3 regions of the Anaeromusa sp. genome follow, and region 2 is predicted to be linked to each of the others. Evidence: a T-box and tRNA genes for the amino acid it is inferred to sense, from the RefSeq annotation. Region 2 holds a T-box; the other regions hold tRNA genes.

Region 1 (2,268 bases), on a different contig from region 2:
TAATCATCGTCTTTTACATACAGGCTTTGACGCATTCCCGACGGCATTTGGTCAACAAAGCAAAAAATGCAGCGATTGCCGCAACGCCGAATGCCGTCAAAAACAGCTTCATCAAACTCAATTCCCAGTTCTTCATTGTATTCTTTTTCAATCTCTACGACTTCATCGCCGTCTTCTGTCCGCACCGTCAGCACAACTTCTTCGTCGGCCACGGCAAAACTCCAATCGATAACATCCTCCATCGCCTGGCCGTTCACCAAAAGAATTTCATGACCTGGCTGCAGGCCAATTTCTTCGGCAATGCTGCCGGGCTGAATCGAGGAAATGATGGCCCTGCGCTGTCCCAAAGCCTTTCACCTCTCCTTATTGCTGCGCTTTATCGTGCAACACATATTTATTAATAATACCGTGTTCCAAGCATCCTTTCAAGTGCCGAAAAGCCATTGAAAAGACCATGAACGCAACGCTTCATGGTCTTTATCTCAAGCCTTTTCCAACAACACCCAGGCGTTGCGCGCCAAGATAGCCGCTCCGCTTGGCGCCGCTGCCTCCTCAAAATCAAACCACGGATAATGCTTTGCGCCTCACCGAGCCTGTCGAAAGGAATCATAGATTTTTTGATACTCCGGCGTAGCTGGAATAGTTTCATAAATATAAAGATGAATTCCATTTGGATCATCCACGACAAAACTGCGCTCTCCCCAAGGCTTATCTTGCAGCGATTGCACAAGGGACAAGCCAGCCTCTTTTAAGCGCTGATACTCCGCCTGCACATCCGGCACTTCAAACGAAAGAATTGTACCTGTGCCGCAAAAGAATTCTCCTTCATCTCGGCGCGGCAAGGTAAAACTCAAGCCGCTGGTCGGCATGCCTGGAACCATCATTTCCAAATACCAATCGCTTTCATACACTAATTCAAAATCAAAATAGTTCATATAAAATTCTTTAGATTCTTGCAGTTTATCAGTACAAAACGTTGCGTCCACCCTCGTAATTTTCATCATATCCGTTCGCCCCCTGGAATATTGTTTCTTATCTTTTATGAATTCCCTATGCACTGTCGTTTTCCCTGCCACGACAAAAAAAAGCTCCCGTACACGGGAGCTTACTTTGTTAATTGGTGGGGTTAAACGGGCTCGAACCGCTGACCTCATGCATGTCAAGCATGCGCTCTAACCAACTGAGCTATAACCCCTAGGACAGTGGTAATTATAATACGTGCAGCCCTTAAAAGTCAAGGCTTTTTTGTTGATAATTCGCACGCCATCACAGACGAAGGTTCTACAAGGAGAACTCCCGCCAACAAGGCCGTACATGGAGCGACCAGCACCACACCGATACTGCCTGTTAACGTGTGCAGTATTTCCGCCGCCACGTAGGTCAAGTTTAAAATATTAACCACTGGCGTCCCTTGGGCGATAAAAACCATCATCAACGCCATAAAGGAACCGCTGTAAGCCAAAAGCAGCGTTGTGGTCATCGTGCCAACTACAGCCCGCCCGATATGCATGCCCGAGGCAATAGCCTCCCCGCGCTTCAAGTCCGGCCGCTTACATTTCAATTCACCAACAGCTACGGCAATATCGACGGCCACGTCCATCATTGCCCCGGAAGAAGCCAGCATAATTCCCGCCAGAAACATTCTGGTCAGATCTAGCTGGGCATATCCCAGATGCAGTAAGGTCTCGGCATAAGGCAAAACCGCGCCGTGAACGCGAAAAAGCTGTCCGAATAAAAAAGCCAGCACTACAGCCCCCAACGCTCCCCCTAAGGTGCCGCAAAAAGCCGCTAAGGCAATGCGGTTAAAGCCGATAACCAATAGCGTAACCGTACCGACAATAGCCGCTACAACCAAGATGGATACAAATACCGGATCCCAACCAAGCAAGAACAGCGGCCACAGCACTTTCCACAAAGCTAAAACGGTAAATACAAAGGAAAGAAGAGCTTTCAGTCCTGTCCAGCGGGCATACCAGCATAAAAGCGCGGCAAAGAGGAAAAAGAGCAACCCTTCTGCATACAGGCGGTAATGATCCACCACGTTGGCGACCTGAATTTCGCCTGCCGTCCCCTTCACAGCCACCAGAGCCGTATCGCCTGGAGCAAATATCTTATCCATTTCCAGCTTTCCCAACAGCGTATTGCTGCAAGTAATGGTCTTGCCTTCATACGGACCGTCAGCTATTTGCAGCACAACCTCCTGCACGCCTGTGCGAACTACGCCTCGGGCGTATACGTGTTCATTATCAACGGAGAGCACGGCGCCCT
Region 2 (2,268 bases):
TGTCGACGGCGATGGCGTTGTGGAAGGCGGCGGGCGTTAAGATATCGCGCGGTTTGATGTCGTTGGCCACCAAATCCAAGATGATTTTACCGGCTCTTTTGGCCAGCAGGCGTCGTTGGCCGTTATAGACGGCCGGGATGGTGCCGTTGCCGGGGAGCCCCATGCCAAGAACCTCGGTCAGGCAGTTCATGCTGTTGGCAGTGAAGAGGCCCGCACAGGAACCGCAGCCGGGACAGCCGGAGGCTTCGAGCTCTTCCAGCTCTTCCGCAGAAATTTTGCCGGCTTCAAAACGGCCGGCAGCCTCAAAGAGATTGCTGACGCTAATGTCCTTGCCTTGATGGCGGCCTGCCAGCATAGGTCCGCCGCTGACAACGACCGAAGGAATGTTCAGGCGGGCGGCGGCCATGAGCATGCCTGGAACAATTTTGTCACAGTTAGGGATGAGTACTAGGCCGTCAAAACCATGGGCTGTTGCTACGGATTCAATGGAGTCGGCAATGAGCTCGCGGCTAGCCAAGGGGAATTTCATTCCGTCATGGCCCATAGCGATGCCGTCGCAGATGCCGATGGCTGGAAATTCCATGGGAGTGCCGCCAGCGGCCAAAACGCCCTGTTTAGCAGCTTCAGCAATTTCACGCAAATGCATGTGACCGGGAATAATTTCATTAAAGGAATTGACAATACCAATGAGGGGCTTCTTCAACTCCTCAGGACCATAGCCCATAGCATAGAAGAGGGTACGATGGGCGGCACGGGTGGAACCTTTTTTTACAATATCACTGCGCAAGAAAAGCTCACTCCTTTTCCTCATGTGAGGTGTATTTGTTAAGATCATACACTGGAAAAATACATAATGCAAGATTGAAAAGTCGGAACGTTGTTGTCAACAAAGTGGTGTTGACAAGGATTGGGCAAGCAGGTATGATAAAAATAATTGCATAGAAAGTGAAGATGGGAAGAGTAGGCGTCGGATTGCGGTCAGAGAAAAGGCCCTTGGCTGTGAGGTCTTACGGAAACGATGGTTGAAGGTCCTCCCGGAGCTGCTGCGCTGAACCCAATAGTAGGCGCAGCCGTCGGCGGCTATGTTACAGCCGTTAGAGTCCGGGGCGACCCGGAGAAGCAAGGTGGTACCGCGAAATGAGGCTTTTTCGTCCTTACAAAAAGGATGAAAAGGCCTTTTATTATTGAAAGGGGAACAGGCATGACAGAACAAAACTTATCTAGTGTGTACGATCCCAAAGGTGTTGAGGAAAAATGGTACGCAGCCTGGGAAAAAGAAGGCTGCTTTCACGCAGAAACAGATGAGCAGAAAGATGCTTTTAGTATTGTAATTCCGCCGCCGAATGTAACAGGACAGCTGCATATGGGGCATGCTCTTGATAATACGCTGCAGGATATTTTGATTCGCTGGCATAGAATGCGCGGCGACGATACCCTGTGGATGCCCGGCACCGATCATGCAGGCATTGCTACGCAAATTAAAGTGGAAGAGATGCTGAAAAAAGAAGAAGGCAAAAGCCGTTATGATTTAGGGCGCGACGCCTTTATCGAACGCGTTTGGGAATGGAAAAAGCAGTATGGCGACCGCATTACCAGGCAGCTGCGCAGCTTGGGCGCTTCCTGCGACTGGGAGCGGGAACGCTTTACGATGGATGAAGGCTGTTCTCAGGCTGTACGGGAGGTCTTTGTTTCTCTATACGAAAAAGGGCTGATTTATCAGGGACACCGCATTACCAATTGGTGTGTGCGCTGTCACACGGCGTTGAGCGATATTGAAGTAGAACATGAAGAAAAAGAAGGCCATTTGTACCATCTGCGCTATGAAGTGGAAGGCGAAGCCGGCCGTTACGTGATCATTGCCACGACGCGTCCTGAAACCATGCTGGGCGATACGGCAGTGGCGGTGCATCCGGACGATGCGCGTTACCAGGATTTAATTGGCAAGACTTTGCTTCTGCCTGTGGTGAATCGTCGCATTCCGCTTTTAGCGGACGACTATGTCGATCCTTCTTTTGGTACGGGGGCTGTAAAAATTACGCCGGCCCATGATCCTAACGATTTTGAGATGGGGCAGCGTCACAATTTAGAGCAGGTGGTGGTCATTGGCCCGGAAGGCAATATGACCGACGAGGCTGGCAAATACGCCGGACAGGATCGCTATGAGTGCCGCAAAGCGCTCCTGGCGGACTTGGAAGCGATGGGAGTTTTGGTTAAGGTAGAAAGCCATCCTCATGCGGTGGGGCATTGCCAGCGCTGCGGCACCGTTGT
Region 3 (2,268 bases), on a different contig from region 2:
AACTGTTGCAACTAGAGCCTTTACTTTATTTTTCATCAAACACTTTTCTCTTTCAATGCGCAACTCTGACGAATCTTGCTCTGATGATTTCAACTGCGAATGATATGCTTCCACGTTATGTCCTCTATCTTTCAGCCACTTTACAACTTTTTCACAGGAAGCCACAGTTAAGCAGTAAATAATCCCAGTCCCCGGCATTCGTTCAATATTTTCATCCAGCCATGCTAACCGTTCTTCTTGACCTCCTAGTTTAATAACTTGAATGTGTAATGACTCTCGCAGCAATGGCCCCCTCTGTACCTGCAGTCCCCCCAGCTGTTCTTGAACATCTTGTATTACTCTATTATTGGCAGTCGCTGTTGTCGCTAGCACAGGCACATTGGGAGGCAGGTTAGCAACAATACTAACAATTCTTTGGTAGTCTGGCCGAAAATCATGCCCCCAATCAGATATGCAATGCGCTTCATCCACTACAAACATGCCAATCTTTAGCTTTGAGAGAATCTTGCTTTTAAAGTCTTCATCTGCCAACCTTTCTGGAGACAGCAACAAAAGATCACATTGATCTTCAAACAATTCTTGCTTTATCTCGTCCCACTCGTCTGCATTGGAACTGTTAATAGTTCTAGCATATAAACCCAATTTATTTGCACTTTCAATCTGATTCCGCATCAGCGCAAGCAGCGGGCTAATCAACAATGTAATTCCCCTACCTTCTTCGCGCCGCATCTTTGTCGCAATAAAATAAACTATACTCTTTCCCCAGCCTGTTTTCTGTACTACCAAAACTCTTTTGCCGTTCACAGCCCCCATGATTGCTTCCAACTGACCATTTCGAAAAATTGAATCTGGTCCGAACATGCATTTCAATAATTCAGTAGCATGCTGTTTCATTTTCAAGCCTCCTCATATATTGAGCATATATAACTCACACAAGTACGGAAGAATTGAAAAAGCACAAAACTCAGTGACCTCTTGATTCACATTCAAGCGGTGTATATGACAAAAAAGACTCTCGAATTCTCGAGAGTCTTGCTTGTTAGAAATGGTGGGGCATACTGGTTTCGAACCAGTGGCCTCTTGAATGTGAATCAAGCGCTCTCCCACTGAGCTAATGCCCCTAACAGGTTTTAATTTTACCATAACAATGTTTGCTTGTCCAGATAGAGTGACGAAACTCGCCAGCCTATTTAGCGGCTCTCACTGGCTTCCGCCAATTCGCTCAGGTAGGCCCAACGCTCCATAAGCTCCTCCGACCTCGCCAGCAGCTGTTTTTCTCGCTCCAGCAGCTCCTGCAAAAGCGAAAAATCACTGCCTCCTTGGGCCAGTTGAGAACGGACGGCGCGAAGTTCTCCTTCGGCGGCGGCGATAACGCCTTCAATTTCATCAAATTCGCGTTTTTCCTTAAAGCCCATGCGGGGCGCGCGGTTTTGATTGCGCTCGTCGGTCTTATCGCTTTCTTTTAGGCCGGACGCTTTCTCCAGCTCGCCCTGCGGCGCTCTGGCGTCGAGATAGTCGCTATAGCCTCCGGGATAACGCCCGATAGAACCACCTGCTTCAAAGGCGAAAATATGGTCGGCCACGCGATCAAGAAAGTAGCGGTCATGAGAGACGGTCAGCACCGCTCCAGGGAAGGTATCTAGGTAATCTTCCAGCACCGCCAAGGTGAGCGTATCCAAATCATTGGTCGGCTCGTCCAAAAGCAGCACATTAGGGGCGCTCATCAGCACCCGGAGCAAGTAGAGGCGGCGGCGTTCGCCGCCGGACAGCTTGGCTACGGACACGCCCTGGAGATGCGGCGGAAATAAGAAACGCTCCAACATCTGCGCGGCGCTGATCATGCCGCCGTCCAAAGTTGCAATAAAATTGGCCTCTTCGCGAATGTATTCAATCACCCGCAGACGCGGGTCCATTTCGATGTTCTCCTGGGCGAAATAACCGATTTTAACAGTCTGGCCCACTTTGATGCTCCCCGCCTGCGGCTCTAGGTGCCCGGCGATCAAGTTCAGCAGTGTCGATTTGCCGCTGCCGTTGGCGCCGACAATGCCGATGCGGTCATTCCGCTTGACAATGTAGCTAAAGTCCTGCAAAACGCAGCCCTCGCCAAAATCATGGCTCAGGTGCTCCACTTCGATGACGGTTTTACCCAAACGGCTGGAGCCTACGGACATTTCCAGGGCCGCCGCCTTGCCTAAGGATTGCTGCTCCGACAGCGTCTCAAAGCGTTCAATACGCGCCTTTTGCTTGGTACTGCGCGCCCTCGCGCCG

What was found. The T-box of region 2 lies ahead of PHF27_RS07455 (valine--tRNA ligase). A T-box ahead of a tRNA ligase gene usually reads a tRNA of that ligase, here a tRNA-Val.
Region 1: it has a tRNA-Val gene. The T-box ahead of PHF27_RS07455 (valine--tRNA ligase) is inferred to sense a tRNA for this amino acid. The anticodon was not compared.
Region 3: it has a tRNA-Val gene. The T-box ahead of PHF27_RS07455 (valine--tRNA ligase) is inferred to sense a tRNA for this amino acid. The anticodon was not compared.

The regions. Positions count from the first base shown of each region.
Region 1 covers NZ_JAQUZF010000002.1:17,240-19,507, reverse strand. The annotation lists gene PHF27_RS00700 (DUF512 domain-containing protein) at 1-347, opposite strand, end outside; gene PHF27_RS00695 (VOC family protein) at 585-1,001, opposite strand; tRNA gene PHF27_RS00690 (tRNA-Val) at 1,119-1,195, opposite strand; gene PHF27_RS00685 (YibE/F family protein) at 1,235-2,268, opposite strand, start outside.
Region 2 covers NZ_JAQUZF010000042.1:15,023-17,290, forward strand. The annotation lists gene ilvD (dihydroxy-acid dehydratase) at 1-787, opposite strand, end outside; T-box leader at 940-1,159, shown strand; gene PHF27_RS07455 (valine--tRNA ligase) at 1,202-2,268, shown strand, end outside.
Region 3 covers NZ_JAQUZF010000016.1:25,108-27,375, forward strand. The annotation lists gene PHF27_RS04065 (RecQ family ATP-dependent DNA helicase) at 1-894, opposite strand, end outside; tRNA gene PHF27_RS04070 (tRNA-Val) at 1,047-1,121, opposite strand; gene PHF27_RS04075 (ABC-F family ATP-binding cassette domain-containing protein) at 1,191-2,268, opposite strand, start outside.